2 regions of the Streptomyces sp. NPDC021212 genome follow, and region 2 is predicted to be linked to the other one. Evidence: predicted binding sites of a transcription regulator. Region 2 holds the regulator's gene; the other holds the start of a gene.
What was found. Region 2 encodes HspR, which represses chaperone genes until heat shock. Its sites were predicted from a motif close to TTGAGNNNNNNNNNCTCAA; they were not measured.
Positions count from the first base shown of each region.

Region 1: the regulator HspR is predicted to act here: its motif matches at 6,662-6,680, upstream of lon (endopeptidase La).

Region 1 is NZ_JBIRPZ010000003.1:459,976-470,585, reverse strand. It holds gene ACH4SI_RS10385 (protein phosphatase 2C domain-containing protein) at 105-878, shown strand; gene ACH4SI_RS10380 (MarR family winged helix-turn-helix transcriptional regulator) at 1,185-1,718, opposite strand; gene ACH4SI_RS10375 (lysozyme) at 1,928-2,812, shown strand; gene ACH4SI_RS10370 (TetR/AcrR family transcriptional regulator) at 2,932-3,510, shown strand; gene ACH4SI_RS10365 (NAD(P)H-dependent oxidoreductase) at 3,583-4,134, opposite strand; gene lon (endopeptidase La) at 4,231-6,639, opposite strand; gene ACH4SI_RS10355 (RNA polymerase sigma factor) at 6,784-7,395, shown strand; gene ACH4SI_RS10350 (zf-HC2 domain-containing protein) at 7,392-8,567, shown strand; gene ACH4SI_RS10345 (ATP-binding cassette domain-containing protein) at 8,564-9,364, shown strand; gene ACH4SI_RS10340 (hypothetical protein) at 9,361-10,610, shown strand, end outside.
Region 2 is NZ_JBIRPZ010000004.1:544,644-555,253, reverse strand. It holds gene ACH4SI_RS14025 (FtsX-like permease family protein) at 1-794, opposite strand, end outside; gene ACH4SI_RS14020 (YbjN domain-containing protein) at 1,011-1,547, opposite strand; gene clpB (ATP-dependent chaperone ClpB) at 1,650-4,244, opposite strand; gene ACH4SI_RS14010 (pyridoxamine 5'-phosphate oxidase family protein) at 4,367-4,777, shown strand; gene proP (glycine betaine/L-proline transporter ProP) at 4,790-6,307, opposite strand; gene ACH4SI_RS14000 (cupin domain-containing protein) at 6,448-6,813, opposite strand; gene ACH4SI_RS13995 (hypothetical protein) at 6,905-7,429, opposite strand; gene ACH4SI_RS13990 (hypothetical protein) at 7,674-7,946, opposite strand; gene ACH4SI_RS13985 (heat shock protein transcriptional repressor HspR) at 8,182-8,667, opposite strand; gene dnaJ (molecular chaperone DnaJ) at 8,672-9,859, opposite strand; gene grpE (nucleotide exchange factor GrpE) at 9,905-10,564, opposite strand; gene dnaK (molecular chaperone DnaK) at 10,561-10,610, opposite strand, start outside.

The DNA of each region.
Region 1 (10,610 bases), on a different contig from region 2:
CCGTCCTGGCAGGATGCCCATCCCCCTGCCCACCTTCCGCGCCCGCTCCGCACGGCCGCGCCCCAGGACGGGAGCGGCCGGTGGCCGTCCGGCAGACTGACGGCATGCGCATCGAACTCGCGACCGCCCCCGGCGATCCGCGGCGCCCCAACGAGGACTACGCGTCCGTGGCCCTGCCCGCGTCGGGACACGGCGGCGCGCTCGTGGTGCTGGACGGGGTGACGCCGCCGCCCGACGGCGACGCCGGATGCGCCCACGGCGTGCCCTGGTACACCGCCCGGCTGGGTGGCGCGCTGCTCGAACTGGCCGGTTCGCGGCCGGATACGTCCCCGGCCGACTGCCTGGCCTACGCGATCGCGCGCACCGCCGAGGCACATCGTTCAACTTGTGACCTTTCTCACCCCCTCACCCCCCAGGCGACCGTGGTCGTGGCGCGCTGGGACGCGGACCGGGTCGAGTATCTGGTGCTGTCCGACTCCGTCCTGCTCATCGAGCGGACCGGGGGCGCGGTGACGGCGGTGCTGGACGACCGCATCGACCGGCTGCGCGCCGAGGGGCGGCGGGTCGCCCCGCTGCGCAACGTCGAGGGCGGCTTCTTCACCGCGGCGGCCGACCCGGCGGTCACCGCCAAGGCGGTCACCGGCAGCCTGCCGCGTACGGAGGTACGGGCGCTCGCGGCCCTCACCGACGGGGCGTCGCGCTGGGTCGAGGTGTTCCGCGAGGGCGACTGGGCCGCCTGCCTCGGGCTGCTGCGCAAGGAGGGACCGCAGGCGCTGATCGACCGGGTGCGGGCGGCGGAGCTGGCCGACCCCGACCGGACGGCCTTCCGGCGGGGCAAGGCCCACGACGACGCGGCAGCCGTCCTCGTCGAGCCGTAGCGGCCCGCGCTCGCGCGACGGCCCGCCGACCGGTCGGACTGCGGACAGCCTCACTCGCGGGCCCCTGTCCGCGGCCCCGGTTCACGACCCTTGTTTGCGACCTGAGCGGCCTCTCCCCTGGCGGCCGCCCACGCCGGGCCGTGACGCCCGTCCGTGCCGGCCCGCGCGGCCGCGCTCGTGGCAGCCGCCCTCGCCGGGCTCTCGGCGGGCGCCGGATGCCGCCGTCTTCGGTAATCGGGTACCGCAGTCGCCACACCCACGTCGCCGGATCTGCGCGGCTCGCGGATCCTGACGTACATGAGCGCCCTACTGGTCCCGCTCCGGGCGGGCCGCCTGCCCGGGCTCGTCGGCTTCCTGCGTGCTGTTCAACTGGTGCAGCAGCCGCGCGAGTTCGGCGACCTCGCTGCGCTCCCAGGCGGCGAGCCGGCAGGCGTACCGCGCGCGCCGGGCGCCCCGGACCCGCCGGAAGCGGGCCCGGCCCTCGTCCGTCAGCTGCACCAGGAAGGCCCGGCCGTCCGCCGGGTCGGGCGCCCGGGTCACCAGCCCGAGCCCTTCCAGCGCGCGCAACTGACGGCTCATCGTCGCCTTGCCCACGCCGATGTAGGCCGCGAGGTCCGTCGCACGCTGCTCCCCCGCGTCCTCCAGACGCATCAGCAGCCCGTACGCGGCGGCCTCCAGGTCGGGGTGGACCTCGCGGGCCAATTCGCCCGAGGAAGCGCGGGCGCGGCGCAGGAAGACCGCCAATTCGCGCTCCAGCGCCAGGAACGCATGGTCCACACCAATTCCGCCCGCGATGCCACCCTCGCCCTCCTCGGGGGGCGTTGCCCCGTTGTTGTGCACGTCAGAGCCCTCTCCGGGTTTTCACATCGTGAAACTTTCTTGCACGCGCGGCTGTTACCGCAGCTCCATCAGTATTTCGCAGGATTAGACCAACGGCAGCCCGCCCCGACTCTTCCCCGTTGCTATCTACGCCCGTAGCGTCATTTATGACATGGCCATCCCAACCGCATTGTCTTCCCGTTCCCCCACCGAGGCTTCGGAGGCACGCCATGCCTGTGCACAGACCCGGCTCGATCCGGCGCTCCCCCAGCGCGCTGATCGGCCTGCTCGCCGCCCTCCTCTCCGCTCTCCTCTCCGCGTCCTTCGCCCTGTCCGGCCCCGCGTCCGCCGACGACGACCCGGGCGCGGGCGTGGCCGCGGACGGCGCCACGAAGACCATCCCCCACCCCGAGGACGACTGGGCGGGTTCGCAGATCCTCAAGCACGAGGGCGGCTCGACGACCGGTGAACAGCCGTCCAACGTGCTCGCCACCGTCGAAGGTGTGGACGTCAGCAGCCACCAGGGCAACGTCGCCTGGTCGACCCTCTGGTCGAGCGGGGTCAAGTTCGCCTATGTCAAGGCGACCGAGGGCACCAGCTACACCAATCCGTACTTCGCCCAGCAGTACGACGGCTCGTACGACGTCGGCATGATCCGGGGCTCGTACCACTTCGCGCTGCCGGACAACTCCTCCGGCGCGGCCCAGGCCAACTACTTCGTCGACCACGGCGGCGGCTGGAGCAAGGACGGCAAGACGCTGCCGGGCGCCCTGGACATGGAGTACAACCCCTACGGCGCCACCTGTTACGGCAAGAGCGCCAGCGGGATGGTCAGCTGGATCAAGGACTTCACCAGCACCTACAAGTCGCGCACCGGCCGCGACCCGGTGATCTATACCTCCACCAGCTGGTGGAAGAGCTGCACCGGCAACTCCAGCGCCTTCGGCAGCATCAACCCGCTGTGGATCCCGCGCTACGGCTCCTCCGTCGGCGAGCTGCCGGCGGGCTGGGACTTCCACACCATCTGGCAGTACACCTCCTCCGGCCCGACGGTCGGCGACCACAACCTGTTCAACGGCGCGATCGACCGGCTGAAGGCGCTCGCCAACGGCTGAGCCGCGCCACCCGCCCCCGGCGTTCCTCGCCCTCCAGTGCACGGACAGGTCTGTCTGTACGCTGGAGGGCATCGGCCGTATCCTCCGGCCACCCCTTGCCCCACCCGAGGAGCGTCACCATGAGCAGCGCCCGGCTCCCCGCCCGCGAGCGGATCCTGTCCACCGCGACCGGGCTGTTCAACGCCCACGGCGTGCGCGGCGTCGGAGTGGACCGGATCATCGCCGAGTCGGGCGTGGCCAAGGCGACGCTGTACTCCCACTTCCGCTGCAAGGACGATCTCGTCCTGGCCTATCTGCGGGAGTCGGACATCCACTGGCGCGGTGCGCTGACCGAGGCCGCCGAGGCGGCCGGGCCCGATCCGCGCGACCAGCTCACCGGCCTCTTCGACGCGCTGGGCGCGGCGACCCTGCGGGACGGCTTCCGCGGCTGCGCGTTCATCAGGACCGCGGGAGAGACGGAACCGGGCAGCGCCACGCACACCGCGACGGCCGAGCACAAGCGGGCCGTACGGGCCTGGCTGACCGAGCTGGCCCGGGCGGCCGGTGCCGCCGACCCCGCGCGGCTCGCCCTCGGGATCTCCCTCCTCGTCGACGGCGCGATGGCCGCGGCGGCGCTGGAGCCCCGGCCGGAGTTCGCGGAAGCGGCGCGGGAGGCGGCGCGGGCGCTGATCGCGGAGGCGTGCCCGGCGCGGGTGTAGGCCCTCGGGTGCGGCCCTCGGGTACGGAAAGGGCCCGGCCGCAGTGTGCGGCCGGGCCCTTTCCGTCGAACGTCACGCGGCGGCGAGGTCCTTCTCGCGCGGCGCCCCGGACGCCAGCAGCGCGCGGTAGCGCTCCTGGTACGCGGCGAGCGCCGCGTCGTCCAGCCCATGCGTGCCGTGGACGACGAACGGCTCCTCGTAGTGCATGCCGGTGATGTTCGCGGTGGCGTCGAAGGGCTTGAGCAGGTCGACGACCGGGAAGCGCTTGACCCCCTCGGGGCGGTACATCTCCTCCGTGGCGCCCGCCGTGGTCGCGACGAGCAGCGCCTTGCCGCGCAGCGCGGTGCCCTGCGAGCCGTACGCGAAGCCGCGCAGGAACACCTCGTCCAGCCACTTCTTCAGCAGCGGCGGCGCCGAGTACCAGTAGAAGGGGAACTGGAGCACGATCCGGTCGTGCTCCAGCAGCAGCCGCTGCTCCCGCTCGACGTCGATCCGCAGGTCCGGATAGGCGGCGTACAGGTCGTGCAGCGTGACGCCGTCCACCGGGCGGGCGGTCTCGGCGAGGGCGGCGTTGACGCGCGAGGCGGCGAGGTCGGGGTGGGCGAGGACGACGAGAGTGCGCACGGCTTTCCTCCACGGGAGCGCGATACGAACAGACAGGTCCGTCTGGTTGCCGTCAAAGCTACCAGACAGACCTGTCTGCCTACCCCATGGCGTCCGTCACGCCGCCACGGGAATCTCCTCGGTGTTCGCCGAGGCGGGCTGAAGGGCCAGCTCCAGGACCTGGCGGACGTCCGAGACCGGGTGGACGTCGAGCTTCTCCAGGACCTCGGCGGGCACGTCGTCCAGATCCGGCTCGTTCCGCTTGGGGATGATCACGGTGGTCACCCCGGCCCGGTGCGCCGCCAGCAGCTTCTGCTTGACGCCGCCGATCGGCAGCACCCGCCCGGTCAGCGAGACCTCGCCCGTCATCGCCACGTCCGGCCGCACCTGGCGGCCCGACAGCAGCGAGGCCAGTGCGGTGGTCATGGTGATGCCCGCGCTCGGACCGTCCTTGGGCACCGCGCCCGCCGGGACGTGGAGGTGGATGCCGCGTTCCTTCAGGTCACCGACCGGAAGCTCCAGCTCCGCGCCGTGGGAGCGCAGGAACGACAGGGCGATCTGGGCGGACTCCTTCATGACGTCACCCAGCTGGCCGGTCAGGGTCAGCCCCGCGCCGCCCGTCTCGGCGTCCGCGAGCGACGCCTCCACGTACAGCACGTCGCCGCCCGCGCCCGTCACCGCGAGCCCGGTCGCGACGCCCGGCACGGAGGTGCGGCGCTCGGCCGGGTCCTGCGCGGACTCCGGGGTGTGGTGCGGCCGCCCGATCAGCGGACGCAGCTCCTCCACCCCCAGGCGCACGGGCAGTTCACGCTCGCCCAGCTCGTGCTGGGCCGCCACCTTGCGCAGCAGCCGCGCGATGGAACGCTCCAGGGTCCGTACGCCCGCCTCCCGGGTGTACTCCCCCGCGAGCTTGCGCAGCGCCTCGTCCGCCACCTCGACCTCGCCCGGCTCCAGACCGGCGCGCTCCAGCTGCCGGGGCAGCAGGTGGTCACGGGCGATGGTGACCTTCTCGTCCTCGGTGTATCCGTCCAGGCGCACCAGCTCCATGCGGTCCAGCAACGCCTCCGGGATGGCCTCCAGGACGTTGGCCGTGGCCAGGAAGACCACGTCGGACAGGTCGAGTTCGACCTCCAGGTAGTGGTCGCGGAAGGTGTGGTTCTGCGCCGGGTCCAGGACCTCCAGCAGGGCCGCGGCCGGGTCGCCGCGGAAGTCGGAGCCGACCTTGTCGACCTCGTCCAGGAGGACCACCGGGTTCATCGAGCCCGCCTCCTTGATGGCCCGTACGACCCGGCCGGGCAGCGCGCCCACGTACGTACGCCGGTGGCCGCGGATCTCCGCCTCGTCGCGGACGCCGCCGAGCGCGACCCGGACGAACTTCCGCCCCATCGCGCGGGCCACGCTCTCGCCGAGGCTGGTCTTCCCGACGCCGGGCGGGCCGACGAGCGCCAGCACGGCCCCGCCGCGCCGGCCGCCCACGACTCCGAGGCCGCGGTCGGAGCGGCGCTTGCGCACCGCCAGGTACTCGGTGATCCGCTCCTTCACGTCCTCCAGGCCCGCGTGGTCGGCGTCGAGCACCGCCTTGGCGCCCTGGATGTCGTACGCGTCCTCGGTGCGCTCGTTCCACGGCAGCTCCAGGACGGTGTCCAGCCAGGTGCGGATCCAGCTGCCTTCGGGGCTCTGGTCGCTGGACCGCTCCAGCTTGTCGACCTCCTTCAGCGCCGCCTCGCGCACCTTCTCGGGCAGCCCGGCGGCCTCGACCCGGGCCCGGTAGTCGTCCGACTCGTCCTCGGGATCGCCGTTCAGCTCGGCCAGCTCCTTGCGCACGGCCTCCATCTGCCGCCGCAGCAGGAACTCGCGCTGCTGCTTGTCGACGCCCTCCTGGACGTCCTTGGCGATCGACTCGGCCACGTCCTGCTCGGCCATGTGGTCGCTCAGCCAGGTCACGGCCAGCTTGAGCCGGGCCACCGGGTCGGCGGTCTCCAGGAGCTCCACGCGCTGGGCGACGCTGAGGAAGGGCGAGTATCCGGAGTTGTCCGCGAGCTGCGAGACGTCGTCGATCTGCTGCACCCGGTCCACGACCTGCCAGGCGCCGCGCTTGCGCAGCCAGCTGGTGGCCAGCGCCTTGTACTCCTTCATCAGCTCGGTGACGGCACCGGGCAGCGGATCCGGAACGATCTCCTCGACCGTGGTGCCCTCGATCCACAGCGCGGCCCCGGGCCCGGTCGTCCCGGCCCCGACCCGCACGCGCCGCACCCCGCGAATGAGCGCCCCGGGATCACCACCGGACAGCCGGCCCACCTGTTCGACGGTGCCGAGCGTGCCGATGCCCGCGTACGTCCCGTCGACACGCGGCACCAGCAGCACCCGTGGTTTCCCGCCGTCGGACCGCGCGGCGGCCTGCGCGGCCTCCACCGCGGCGCGTACATCGGTATCGGAAAGGTCCAGCGGCACCACCATGCCGGGCAGCACGACCTCGTCATCGAGAGGCAGAACGGGCAGGGTGAGCGGTGCGGACAGCGAAGCCATGATCTCCCCTTCGGCAGGCAAGTTGAGCTATGCAGACTCAATGCACAGGAGGCCCCAGGTGTTCCCGACCGCGTGTTCGCTGTGAGCGATCACGGGGGCCGCCTGCCGTGAACCGCGGAAGGGCTCCCGAGCGATAGAGGGAGCGTGAGACCGTTACGCCCCCTGGGGGCCCACCCGAGCGACGCGGAACTCCTGCGCGCGGTCGCGCGGGGCGACGCCGACGCGCTCGCCACGCTGTACGACCGGCACGGCGGCTGGCTGCACGCCCGGCTCACCCGGCGCTGCGCCGACCCCGAGACCGTGCAGGAAGTCCTCCAGGACACCTTCGTCACCGTCTGGCGGTCCGCCGCCTCGCACGACGGCGGCGAGGCGGGCGGCTGGCTGTGGACCATCGCGGCCCGCCGCCTCGTCGACGCCCGGCGCACCGCCGTCCGCACCGCCGAGGCGCAGTCCGCGCACGCCCGCCACGACCCCGCCGCGGCACGTGCGACCACGCCCTCGGCGGAGGACCGGGTGCTCGACGCGCTGGAGTACGGCACCGTCGGCGCCGCCCTGGACCGGCTCTCCCCCGAACTGCGCGCCGTCCTGCGCGCCACGGTGGTGGACGGGCTCACCACGCGCGAGGCCGCGCAGCTCCTCGGCATCCCCGAGGGCACCGTCAAGTCGCGGGCCCGGCGCGCCCGCCGCGAACTGCGCTCGGTGCTGGCCCAGCTGTCCCCGCTGCCCGCGCCGCACCCGCTGGGAGGCACCCCATGACCCTTGCCTGGCATGTGACCGCCGCCCAGGCGGCGTCGTACGCCGACGGTTCGCTGCCGGGACTCGACGCCTGGTCGGTCGAGAAGCACCTGGAGGCGTGTACGCCCTGCGCCGCCCGCGTCTCGGCCGCCGCCAGGTCGGGCGCGGCGGCCCCCGCGCTGGCCACGGTACGGGCGTCCTTGCTGGCCACCGTGACGGCGCCGGACGCCGCAACTCCCGGCCAGGCGCCCGCGCGGCCCCTCCGGCGCGGCCGGTCGGCGCGGTGGGCCGGGTCCGACGGCCCCGGCGGCCCGGCTCGCGGGGGTGCCGCCGCGGATGGCAACGGTCCCGGACGCAGCGACGGAACACCGGCGGCCACGGCGGCGCCCAGCACCCGGCCCACCGGCCCAGCGGCCGCGGCGGCTGGGCCGACCGCCGGTCCTGGCACGCCGACGGCAGCCAGCAGCCCCGGCACACCGCCCGTGGCCGCAGGGCGCAGCGACGGCGCACGGGGGGCCGTCGCGGCCCGGCACGCCGTGGGGCGCCGGGGCGGCCTCCGGGGGCGGCTCGCTTGGGCCGCGGGGCCCGCTCTGTGGGGGCCCTGGCTGATCTCGCTGCTGGTCGTGGCCGTCGGGGCGGTGTGTGCCGCCCGGGCCGCCGGGATCGGCGGGGTGCGGCCATTCCTGCTGCTGCTCGCTCCCGTCCTGCCGTCTCTCGGCGTCGCCGTGTCGTACGGGCGGCACGCCGACCCGATGCACGAAATCGCCGCCTCCACACCGTCCGGCGGGCTGCGGCTGCTGCTGACCCGTACGGCCGCGGTGCTCAGCGTCTCCGTACCGCTGCTCACCCTCGCCGGGCTGCTGCTGCCCGCAACCGCCGGGGCTCCGGGGGCCGCGGCCTGGCTGCTGCCGGGCCTCGCGCTGACGCTCGCCGCGCTCGCCCTCGGCTCGTACGTCGGCTGCCGCGCCGCCACCGGCGCGGTCTCCATCGGCTGGCTGCTCGCCGTCGGCGCACCGGCGGCCGCGGCGCCCGGCGGGCCGCCGGGCGTCCTGACCACCGGCGCGCTGGCCGACTCCCTGGCCACCGTCCTGTCCGGCCCCGCCGCACAGGGCGGCTGGGCCGCCGCCGCGGCCGGGTGCGCCGGGCTGCTGGTGCTGCGCCGTACCTCCTTCGACCATCTGGAGCGCATATGACGACCACCGTGTCGGTCGGCGGGCTGACGGTCCGGCACCGCCGGACCACCGCCCTCGACGCCGTCGACCTCGGCTTCGGCACCGGAGTGCACGGCCTGCTCGGACCCAACGGCGCGGGCAAGACCTCCCTGATCCGCGTCCTGGCGACCGTCGCCGCACCCACCGCGGGCCGGGTGGAGCTGCTCGGCCACGATGTGTCCGGGCACGCGGGCCGCACCGCCGTGCGGCGTCGGCTCGGCTATCTGCCACAGGAGTTCGGCCACTACCCGGGCTTCACGGTGCGCGAGTTCGTCGGGTACGTGGCCTGGCTCAAGGAGATGTCCGGCGCGGCCGCCGCGGCCGCGGTCGAGCGGGCCGTCGCCCGGGTCGGGCTCGCCGACCGCATCGACACCAAGGTGCGCCGCCTGTCCGGCGGCATGGTGCGGCGCGTCGGCATCGCCCAGGCCATCGTCAACGAACCGGACGTGCTGCTGCTCGACGAGCCCACGGCCGGGCTCGACCCCGAGCAGCGGGTGGACTTCCGGGCCCTGTTGCGGGAGCTGGGCACCACCTCCACGGTGATCGTCTCCACACATCTGGTGGAGGACGTCGCCGCGGCGTGTACGGAGGTGACGCTGATGGAGTCCGGCCGGGTGGCCTACCGGGGCACCCCGTCCTCCCTGGCGGAGTTGGGCGAGGCGGCGGAGGCGGCGGACATCGGCGACAACTCCATCGAACGCGGCTACGCCACGGTCCTGCGGCGCCACCGCGCCGGGGACGGCACGGTGGCCGGCCCGGAGACGGCGGTGTCCCGATGACCGTCCGGGAGCAACAGGAGGTGTCCGCCGTACAGGGGTCGGCGGACCCACAGGCTCGGGCGGACGGCCCGGCGCGGCGGCCACGCCCCTTCCGTGGTCCGCTGCGGGCCGAACTCACCCGCTGGTTCGGGCCCGTAGCGGGCGCCACCGTGCTGGTGGCCCTGCTGTTCGCCATGGCCGACAAGGCGGACCTCTGGCTCATCGAGTGGGTCTCCACCGCCGAGCACCTGCGGACGGCCGGGCTGCTGGTCGGCGGCCCGCTGACGGCCGCCGCCGCATGCTGGCAGGGCGGGCGGGAGCGGCGGCGCGGCACCCGGGATCTGCTCGCCACCATGCCCCGTACGCCCCTGCGCAGGGCCGTGTTCGCCGCCGCGCCGACCATCCTGTGGCCGGTCGTCGGGTATCTGCTCACCGCCGCCGCCTGCCTGGTCGCGACGTGGCGGTACGCGAGTTACGGCAGTCCGTGGGTGTCTCTGATCGCGGCCGACGCGACGGCGCTGGGGGCCCTCGGGGTGCTCGGCTTCCTCGCGGGCCGCGTCGTCCCGTGGCGGCTCGCCCCGCCCGTGGTGGCCGTGGGTACGTATCTCGCCCTGGGTCTGCCCGGGTACTCCGAATCCGCCATCGCCTGGCTGTCCCCCGCTCTCGACTACTCCTCCCCCTGGGGCCGCCCGCTGTGGTGGTACGCGCCGGTCTCCATGGCGTGGACGGCCGGGCTGGCCGGGGCGGCCCTGCTGGCGTACGCCGCCCGTCGCCGCGTCACCGCGCTCGTGCCGCTCGCCGCGGCCGCCACGGCGGCGGCGCTGCTGATGCAGCTGGGTGACGAGGGCCCGTGGCGGCCCGACCCGGCCGCCTCCGCGCTCGTGTGCGACGACGGAACGCCCCAGGTGTGCGCGTCGCGGGTGCACGCCCGGATGCTGCCCGGTGCGTCGGCGGCGCTGGCGGGGCTGTTTTCGAAGCTGCGGGGCGTACCGAACGTCCCCGCCCGCGTCGTCGAGAGCGAGTCCTCGGAGGCCCACGGGACCGACGCACCGGTGAGCGGCTGGGACACCTACTTCCGGCGCAACCAGGTCACCCAGCCGGAGCTGTTCGCGCTCAACGCGGCTGCGGGCGTGGCGGATCCCGCCTTCTTCTGCCCGACTTCCGACACCCGCACCCCGGCCGACGACATCAGTTCGGCCGTCATCGACTGGCTGGCGCCGATTCCGGGGCGGGACGACCCACTCGCCGCGCCGCCCCCACCGCTCTA
Region 2 (10,610 bases):
GTCACCGGCAGGAGCACCAGGCACGCGATGCCGAACACCGCGCCGGCCAGTTTCCCGATCCACGGGGCGAGCAGCCCCACCGCGATCATGAACACCATGACCATGCCGGCCGCGGTATTGGCGGCGTCGGACCCTCCCGAGTCGTCGATGGCCGTCAGTCCCCAGATGCCGCCGACCAGCACCGCCAGCCCCAGGGAGGTACGTACCACGCCCACCCGCCGGGACGGCACCGCCGCTTCCTCCAGTGCCTGCGCGGGCCGCACCCGCGAGGCTCGTCTAGCACTGCCCCGGACGGCGAGCTGGGCGGTCACCGCGCAGATCGCCACCGCGATCAACAGGCTCCAGGGGCCGAAGTCCAAGGGGAAGGCGTCCGGCACCCAGCCCTGAGCGACCATCCAGGCCCGCAGCGCGGCGGCGAGCAGGATACCCAGACCGCATCCCGGGACCGCCGCCACGGCGGCGACCACGAACGCTTCGTACGCGATCAGCCGGCGCACCTGGCCGGGGGTCGCGGCGACGGCGCGCAGCAGGGCGATTTCCCGGGTGCGCTGCTGGACGGAGAGGGAGAACGCCCCGGCCACCGCGAAGGCGGAGACGAACAAGCAGATGAAGCCGAACGGTACGGCGAAGGACATCGCCTCTTCCCCGCCCTGCGCCGGTGCCGCCCTCGCACCCGCGTCGAGAACTACCGCGAACATCGTCACCAGGGCCTGGGCGCTCGCCATCGCCACGAAGGACCCGGCGAAGGAAGCCTTCCGGTGGCGCACGGTCGACCAGGCCAGCCGAAGCAGCATGTCCTCATGCCCCCCGTCCGGCGGGCCACACGGCCCTGGCCTGCCCAACCGGTGGGGCGTCAGCACGCTCCCGTAATCGATCCGCTTCCGTTCCGGTGTGCTCGTTCACCCTGCGGCCCTTCCCGCTGCATGACCCTGGACACGGCAAGAACCCGGCCCCGCGCCGTCGCCCCCTGTGGGGGCCGGCGCGTCGGCCGGGCTCTGGGACTCTTCGGCTCAGACCTCGTCGTCGCCCGGCTTCTCGTCGTCGCCGGACTCGACGTCGGTCTCCAGACCGAGCTGTTCGACCAGCCAGCGGTCGAACTCGATCGAAGCCCGCACCCAGCTGACCGTGCTGGATACGAAGTGCTCCAGGCTCACGCCGGTGCCGATCAGCATCTGCGCTTCGCCGATCAACCGGACCGTGCCGTCGTCATTGGTGTGGCTGTAGACCTTGGGCCACAGGGTGCGGCGGTTCCAGTCGTCGATCACCTCGAGCAGCTGCGGCTTCACTTCGATGCCGTGCGGCCGGTCGTAGAACGTCCGGACGGAGAAGACCTGCTGCTCCTCCTCACCGCGGAACATGAAGTAGGTGCGGAACTGCTCCCACGGCGCCGCGAGGTCTCCCTCCTCGTCGACGACGTACTTCAGCTCCATCTGCTCCAGAAGCTGCTTGACCAGGTCCTGGTCGGGCAGCACGGGGCCACTCGGACCCGCCGGTTCGGGCTCGGGCTGGCCCCCGAAATTCGGAATCGAGGACGGGTCGATGCTCACCGTGGATTTCCCTTCGTATGGATACCGCCATCCTCCCTCACATCGGCCCCCGCCGTGCAACCCCGGCCGTACCTTTGCGCGATCAAGACGGACCCGGGCGCGTCACCCCGCCGGGCCCACCAGAAGACCGTCACCGGTGCGGTCGACGCGGACCGTGTCGCCGTCCCGGACCTCGCCGGAGAGGATCTCCCTGGCCAGCCGGTCGCCGATCGCGGTCTGCACCAGACGGCGCAGCGGGCGCGCCCCGTACGCCGGGTCGTTGCCCTCCTCGGCGAGCCAGGCCAGCGCCTCCGGGGTGACCTCCAGGGTCAGCCGCCGTTCGGCCAGGCGCCGGGCGAGCGAGGCGATCTGCAGCTCGGCGATGCGGGCCAGCTCGTGCTGGCTGAGCGCGGAGAAGACGACCAGGTCGTCCAGCCGGTTCAGGAACTCCGGCTTGAAGGAGCTGCGCACGGTCTCCAGGACGCTCTGCTTCTTCTCCTCCTCGCCGAGCAGCGGGTCCATCAGGTACTGGCTGCCCAGGTTGGAGGTGAGGACCAGGATGGTGTTGCGGAAGTCCACCGTCCGGCCCTGGCCGTCGGTGAGCCGGCCGTCGTCCAAGACCTGGAGCAGGATGTCGAAGACCTCGGGGTGGGCCTTCTCCACCTCGTCCAGCAGCACCACGCTGTACGGGCGGCGGCGCACCGCCTCGGTGAGCTGGCCGCCCTCCTCGTAGCCGACGTAGCCGGGCGGGGCGCCGACCAGCCGGGCGACGCTGTGCTTCTCGCCGTACTCGCTCATGTCGATGCGGACCATGGCCCGCTCGTCGTCGAAGAGGAAGTCGGCGAGCGCCTTGGCCAGCTCGGTCTTGCCGACGCCGGTGGGGCCGAGGAAGAGGAACGATCCGGTGGGCCGGTCCGGGTCGGCGATTCCGGCCCGGGTGCGGCGCACGGCGTCGGAGACCGCCCGTACGGCCTCGATCTGGCCGATCAGCCGCTTGCCCAGCTCGTCCTCCATGCGCAGCAGCTTCTGGGTCTCGCCCTCCAGCAGCCGACCGGCCGGGATGCCGGTCCAGGAGGCGACCACGTCGGCCACGTCGTCCGGGCCGACCTCCTCCTTGACCATGGTGCCGCGGTCCTCCTGCTGCACCTCCGCCTCGGCCTCCGACGCCTCGGCCAGCTCGCGCTCCAGGGCCGGGATCTCCCCGTACAGCAGCTTGGAGGCGGTGCCGAAGTCGCCGTCGCGCTGGGCGCGCTCGGCCTGGCCGCGCAGCTCGTCCAGCTTCTCCTTCAGCTCACCGACCCGGTTGAGGCCCTGCTTCTCCTTCTCCCAGCGGGCGGTCAGGCCGCGCAGCTCCTCCTCCTTGTCGGCGAGGTCGCGGCGCAGCTTCTCCAGCCGCAGCTTGCTGGCCTCGTCGGTCTCCTTGGCGAGCGCCATCTCCTCCATCTTCATCCGGTCGACGGAGCGCTGGAGCTCGTCGATCTCCACGGGTGAGGAGTCGATCTCCATGCGGAGCCGGGAGGCCGCCTCGTCCACCAGGTCGATGGCCTTGTCGGGGAGGAAGCGGGAGGTGATGTACCGGTCGGAGAGGGTCGCGGCGGCCACCAGCGCGCCGTCCGCGATCTGCACCTTGTGGTGGGCCTCGTACCGGCCCTTGAGCCCGCGCAGGATCGCCACGGTGTCCTCGACGGTCGGCTCGGCGACCAGCACCTGCTGGAAGCGGCGCTCCAGCGCGGCGTCCTTCTCGATCCGCTCGCGGTACTCGTCGAGGGTGGTGGCGCCGACCATGCGCAGCTCGCCGCGGGCCAGCATGGGCTTGAGCATGTTGCCCGCGTCCATGGACGAATCGCCGCCGGCGCCCGCGCCGACCACGGTGTGCAGCTCGTCGATGAAGGTGATGATCTGGCCGTCGCTGGACTTGATCTCGGCGAGGACGGTCTTCAGCCGCTCCTCGAACTCGCCCCGGTACTTCGCGCCCGCGACCATCGCGCCGAGGTCGAGGGCGACCAGCCGCTTGTCGCGCAGGCTCTCCGGCACATCGCCCTTGACGATGCGCTGGGCCAGCCCTTCCACCACGGCGGTCTTGCCGACGCCCGGGTCGCCGATCAGCACCGGGTTGTTCTTCGTACGGCGCGAGAGCACCTGCACCACGCGCCGGATCTCCTGGTCCCGGCCGATGACCGGGTCCAGCTTGCCCTCGCGGGCGGCGGCGGTGAAGTCCGTGCCGAACTTCTCCAGCGCCTTGTACGTGCCCTCCGGATCGGGAGTCGTCACCCGCTGTCCACCCCTGGCCTTCTCGAACGCGGCGAGCAGCGCCTTGGCGCTCGCCCCCTGCTGGTCGAGCAGTTCCCCGGCCTGGCCGCCCTTGGCGGCGATGCCGATCAGAAGGTGCTCGGTGGAGATGTAGTCGTCGCCGAGGTCCTTCGCGCGCTGCGCGGCGTCCACGAGGACGGCCTGCAGCTCGCGGCTGGCCTGCGGCGGGGCCACGGTGGAGCCCTGCACGCTGGGCAGGGCGGCGAGCAGCCGGTCGGCCCCGTTCCGTACGACGGCCGCGTCGGTGTCGACGGCGGCCAGCAGATCCATGATGTTCTCGTTGTCCTGCCCTGCGAGCAGGGCGAGCAACACATGGGCCGGGGTCAGATCGGCGTGCCCGGCGGACACCGCCCGGTCGTTGGCTGCGCTCAGCGCGGCCCGGCTCTTGTTGGTCAGCTCGGCGTCCACGTCCTGTGCTCCTCCTCGTCGCGCGGCGGCGCCCACAATCCTGCTCTGCACAACATGCGTAAAGTTGAGTCTATTCCACTCAACTGTGTCTCCGCCAGCGTTCTGGCCATAGGTTCGCGGTCATGGCCCTCGATCCTCGCAACCCGGACCCCGCGTACCTCGCCTTCTGGCGCGAACGCCACGTGTGCACCCTCACCACCCTCCGCCCCAACGGCACCCCGCACGTCGTCCCGGTCGGCGTCACCTACGACCCCGACGCCGGGCTCGCCCGCGTCATCGCGAGCGGCCACAGCCGCAAGGTCGCCCACGTCCGGGCGGCGGACCGCCCGGCGGACGGCGCCCGCGTCGCCGTCTGCCAGATGGCGGGCAGGCGGTGGGCCACCCTGGAGGGGATCGCGCGGGTACGTACCGAACCCGAGCTGATCGCCGACGCCGAACGCCGCTACGCCGAACGCTACGAGCGGACCCCCCGCCCCAACCCGCAGCGCGTCCTGATCGAGATCACCCTCACCCGTGCGATGGGCCGGGCCTGAGGAGCGTGGGGCTCACTGCTGGTGGTGGCCCCACGGGTGACGCACCCTGATCCAGATGTCGCGCGCCCCGCGCCCGGCCTCGGTGCGGCTCTCCGCCACCGCCGTACGGGCCTCCTCCTCGGTCTCCACCATCGGGCCCGAACCGCGCAGCGGCTTCCCGGCCGTCTCGTACAGGAACAGGGCCGAGATCAGACCCACCACACCGGCCCCCATCAGGTAGTACGCGGGCACCAGCGGATCACCCGTCGACTCGACCAGCGACGACACGACCAGCGGTGTCGTGCCGCCGAACAGCGACACGGAGATGTTGAACGCGATCGACAGCGCCCCGTAGCGCAGCCGGGTCGGGAACAGCGCCGGCAGCGTGGCGGCGCTCGTGCCCGCGAAGGTGACCAGCAGCAGCCCCAGCACCAGACAGCCGATCGCGGGCAGCAGGATGCCGCCCTCCTGGATCAGCAGGAACGCCGGGATCGCCAGCAGGATCATGGCCCCGCTCCCGGCCATGAACATCGGCCGGCGCCCCCAGCGGTCGGAGGACCGCCCGACCACGGTGATCGTCAGCGCCACGACCAGCATGGTGGCGAGCACCAGCAGCTGGGCGGTGGTGGCGTTCTCGCCGAGCGTGGAGGTCATGTACGTCGGCAGATAGGACGTCACCATGTAGTTGGTGACGTTGTAGAGCAGCACAAGACCCATGCAGATCAGCACGGCCTGCCAGTGCCGGGTGAAGATCTCCTTCAGCCGCCCCTTGCCGGACTGCCGCGCGTCCTCCACGGGCGCGGTGCCGCCACCGGCCGCCGCGGCCTTCGCCGCCTCGGCCGCCCGTTCCGCCTCCTGCTGGAACGCCGGGCTCTCCTCCAGCCGCAGCCGCATGTACAGGCCGATCGCCCCGAGCGGCCCGGCGACCAGGAACGGAATCCGCCAGCCCCAGTTCACCATGCCGTCGTCCCCGAGCACCGCGGTGAGCACCGTGACCACCCCGGAGCCCAGCGAATAGCCGACGAACGTGCCGAAGTCGAGCCAGCTGCCCAGGAAGCCGCGCCGCCGGTCGGGCGCGAACTCCGCGATGTACGTGGTGGCCCCCGCGTACTCACCGCCGGTCGAGAAGCCCTGCACCACCCGGCACGCCAGCAGCAGCAGCGGCGCGGCGAAGCCGATCGAGTCGTAAGCGGGCAGCAGCCCCACCGCGAAGGTGCTGACCGCCATCATGATCATGGTGGTGGACAGCACCCGTCGCCGCCCGATGCGGTCCCCCAGCGGCCCGAAGACCAGCCCGCCGAGCGGACGCACCAGAAACGCGACCGCGAAGGTGGCGAACGTCGACACCACCTGCGCGGCCGGGGAACTGGACGGGAAGAAGACCTTGCCGAGGGTGACCGCGACGTACGCGTAGACGCCGAAGTCGAACCACTCCATGGTGTTGCCGACCGCGGTCGCCGTCACCGCGCGCCGCAGCCGCGGCCGGTCGACGACCGTGACGTCCTCGTAGCTCAGTGCCTTCTTGCGGCGGCGGAGCAGCGTCCGCAGCATGCGGTCGGTGCGTTCGCTGCCGCCGCCTCTGGCCGGGCGGCCGCCCTTGTGCGGTGGTGTGGGGCCGGTGCTCATCTCATCCCTGCCGACGGATCCGGGCTGCTACGCGTTACCGCACCCCACCGGACGAAACCCGTGGCTCAGGCTTCGGCCAGCCGCGCGTAGGCCTCGGCCATCTCACCGCCGGTGTCGTACACCACGCACTGCTCGTCACCGACCACCCACGCATCGTGGCCGGGCGGCACCACGTACACATCGCCGGGCCCCACCTCGGACTCGGCACCGTCGTCCATGCGCAGCCGCATCCGCCCCTGCATGACGACCCCGGTGTGCCGGACATGGCAGCTCTCGGTCCCGGCCAGCGGCCGGATCGACTCCCGCCAGCGCCAGCCGGGCTCGAAGGTGCCCACGGCGAAGTCGTATCCCGTCAGGTGCACCGTTTCCAGATGTCCACCGGGAAAGTCCCGCCGCTCATCCGGCTTGTCCAGCGTCTTGATCTCCAACATGAGTTACCTCCTCCCACACCTCCATGGTGCGCCCACTACGAAGCGGACCGAACACCGACCAGCTGCGCCAGGCCGCCCCGGATGAGCGTGGTCAGCGGCTCCCCACGCCGCCTCCCGCCCCGTACCGGCTGGGCCGCCCGCTCACCGCCGACTCCACCGCCACCAGCGCGTCGTCGCGCGGCCCGGCCCGTAAGAGGTCAGCCATGGTGCGCACCACGGTGGTCGTCCTCAGCCCACCCACCGTCGTGGTTTCCTCCGGGCCGAGCCGCATTTTGTGCAGCACCCCACCGTGGACAGTCGTGCTGACCCCGCGCGGGGCTGTGAACTCCACACGCTGTGTACGGGTTTCGACGTCATGCAGCACCGCTGCGGCGGTATGGCTCACCACCAGGTGCGGACGCCCCACTTGGTCGGCGTGCAACAGCGCCATCTCGTTCAGCTCCCGCCCCGGCTCAAGCCAAGCCCCGGTACGGATCCGCGTCCACCCGTCGCTCACCGGACGCCGGTTCAGCCTCCGTTGCGGCCATCCGCAGGCCATGGCTTGCGTGGTCAGCAGGACCCCGCTGTGCGCGCCGGCCAGCGCGGTCAGCGAGACCGCGTCCCCCGTTTTCGCCATGCCCCCAGGGTGCCGTCGATCGCCCGTCGGCGCTCGGGCCTGTGGATAACGCGGTTGAGGTGGCTTACGGACAGCGGTACGCCGCCGGATCGGCGTACCGCTGTCCGGGAGTCACCTCAACCGGGTACGCAGAAGGGCGCGGTAGTGGTCCAGTTGCGCCTCCGCGTGCAGGAAGTCGATGACCGCCTCAAGGTGGTCTGAGATCACCAGGAAGCCGCCCGCCACCTGGGCGTAGGCCGTTCGGTCAGGGCGCCATGAGGGCGACGCGGCGGAGCTCCACGGACTCGATGGTGACGCCGGGGGCCGAGCCGCCGAGCAGCGGCACGGCCGCGCGGGCCAGCTCCCCGTCCTCGAACGTCAGGATCGACATGCCGCGGCCGTCCACGGGCTCCAGCCACTGGCCGGACACGAAACCTGGCGCCGCGGTGAGCCTCGGCAGGACGTCGTTCATGAGCGCGGCGGCGGCCGCGGGGGCCCGGGCCGGGTCGATGGCGAGGGTGACGAGGACTGCGTGCATCGAGGTCTCCTGCGGTGGAATGCTCCGTTCAGCAGGTAGGACCGTCCAGCGGCCCGGAACTCATCGCGCCCAGGTCACTCCCCCCTGGCGCGGGCCGGTGATCTCCACCGTGGTGCCGTACGGGACACCTCATGGCCGGGAGAGACCACCTCGACGACGAGGCACACGCTACGAACGCGAGTGGCCCGGCGGCCGAAGGTCGGTCGCCGGGCCACTCGATCAGGTGAACGGTCCGCTAGTCCCTGCGCCTGGGCTTCGGCCGCCACACGACCAGCGCGCTGCTCTGCTGGACGTCCTGGTAGGGGACCAGGTCGCGGCGGTACGAGGCGTGGACCTGGGCCTCGCGCTGCTGCATCGCGGCGGCCGCGCCCTCGACGGCCGACTGCAGCTCGGCGACGCGCGACTGGAGCGCGGCGACCTGGTTCTCCAGTTCGATGATGCGCTTGATCCCCGCGAGGTTGATGCCCTCGTCCTGGGACAGCTGCTGCACCTGGCGCAGCAGGTCGATGTCGCGTGCGGAATACCTCCGGCCGCGGCCGGGGGTACGGTCCGGGGAGACCAGACCGAGACGGTCGTACTGACGCAGGGTCTGCGGATGCAGGCCGGAGAGCTGAGCGGCGACCGAGATGACGTACACCGGCGATTCGTCGGTCAGCTCGTACGGATTGCGGGATCGGCCGGTTCCCCTGCTTCCAAGGCCCCCTCGGCCGTGGGTCTCCATTGGGTCATGCTCCCTTCGCGGCCTGGAACAGCTCCGCCCGCGGGTCCTCGTCCGCGGTCGCCTCCCGGTAGGACTCCAGCGCCTCGCGTGCCGAGTCGCTGAGGTCCTTCGGCACCGTGACCTCGACGGTGACCAGCAGGTCGCCGTGGGTCCCGTCCTTGCGCACCGCTCCCTTGCCGCGGGCGCGCATCGTCCGGCCGTTGGGCGTGCCGGCCGGCAGCTTCAGGGTGACCGGTGGGCCGCCCAGCGTCGGGACCTTGATCTCGCCGCCGAGCGCAGCCTCCGGAAGGGTGACGGGGACGGTGACGGTCAGGTTGTCGCCGCGCCGGCCGAAGACCGGATGCGGGTCCACATGGACGATGACGTAGAGGTCACCGGCCGGACCGCCGGTCTCGCCCGGGGCGCCCTTGCCGCGCAGCCGGATCCGCTGGCTGTCGCTGACGCCCGCGGGGATGCGGACCTGCATGGTGCGGGCGGAACGGGCCCGTCCGCTGCCCTTGCAGGTCTCGCACGGGTCCTGCGCGATCAGACCGCGGCCCCGGCACTCCACGCACGGGTCGGTGAGCGAGAAGCCGCCACCGCCGCCCCGGCTGACCTGTCCGGTGCCGACGCAGGTCGGGCAGACCCGCGGGGTGCCGTTCTTGTCGCCGGTGCCGGAGCACGTCTTGCACGGGGCCTGGCTGGACATCCGCAGCGGAACGGTGGCCCCTTCGACGGCCTCGGTGAAGCTGAGCGTCACCTCGGACTCGATGTCCTGGCCGCGCCGCGGCTGGGTACGGGTGGCGCCGCCGCGGTTGAAGAGACCGCCGAACACGTCGCCGAGCCCGCCGCCGAAGCCGCCCGCGCCGCCTGCCCCACCGGGGCCGCCATGGGCGCCGCCGAAGAGGTCGCCCAGGTCGAAGTTGAAGCTTCCGGTGGAGCCCGCCCCGCCCGGCCCGGGGCGGAAGCCCCCGTTGCCGAACAGGGAGCGGGCCTCGTCGTACTCCTTGCGCCGCTTGGGGTCGCCGAGGATGTCGTTCGCCTCGGAGATCTCCTTGAAGCGCTCCTCGGCCTTGACGTCGCCCTTGTTGGCGTCCGGGTGGTACTCGCGGGCGAGCTTCCGGTACGCCTTCTTGATCTCCGCCTCGGTGGCGTCCTTGGGGACGCCGAGAACCTTGTAGTAGTCCTTCTCGACGAAGTCCTTGGTGCTCATCCCCGACGTCCCTCCTCTCCTGATGGTCCTGCTATCACCGTCGCGTCAGCCCTCTTCCGGGCCACCGCTCTCCTCGTCCGGCGCCGTGCCGTCGCCTTCGCCCGGGCCCTTGGGCGAGGCACCCGGCTGGGGCTCGGCGACCGCGACCCGCGCCGGGCGAATCGTTCGTTCGCCGATTCGATACCCCGGCTGGAGAATCTGCACGCACGTCGTCTCGGTGACGTCCGGCGCGTACGAGTGCATGAGCGCCTCGTGCACCAGCGGGTCGAAGGGCTCGCCCTCCTTGCCGAACTGCTGCAGGCCCAGCTTCGCCGCCACCGTCTCCAGCGATTCGGCGACGGACTTGAAGCCGCCGACGAGTTCGCCGTGCTCACGCGCCCGGCCGATGTCGTCGAGCACGGGAAGCAGCTCGGTCAGGAGGTTCGCGACGGCGACCTCCTTGACCTGCACCCGGTCCCGCTCGACCCGGCGCCGGTAGTTCTGGTACTCGGCCTGAAGTCGCTGGAGGTCGGTGGTCCGCTCGTTGAGCGCGGTACGCACCTGGTCCAGCTGCGCCTGAATGGCTACCTGCTCGAGGTCCCCGGCCGGGGCACCCGGGCCCGCCTTGTCGGCGGACCCGGCGCCCTTCGCCGCGTCGTCGGGGGTCTGCGCGGCTTCGGAGGGGACGTCGGGCTGCTCCTCGAAGCCCGGGGTCTCCTCCGTCACGCGGCACCACCCTGGCCCTTGTCGGCCTTCTCGTCGTCGACGATCT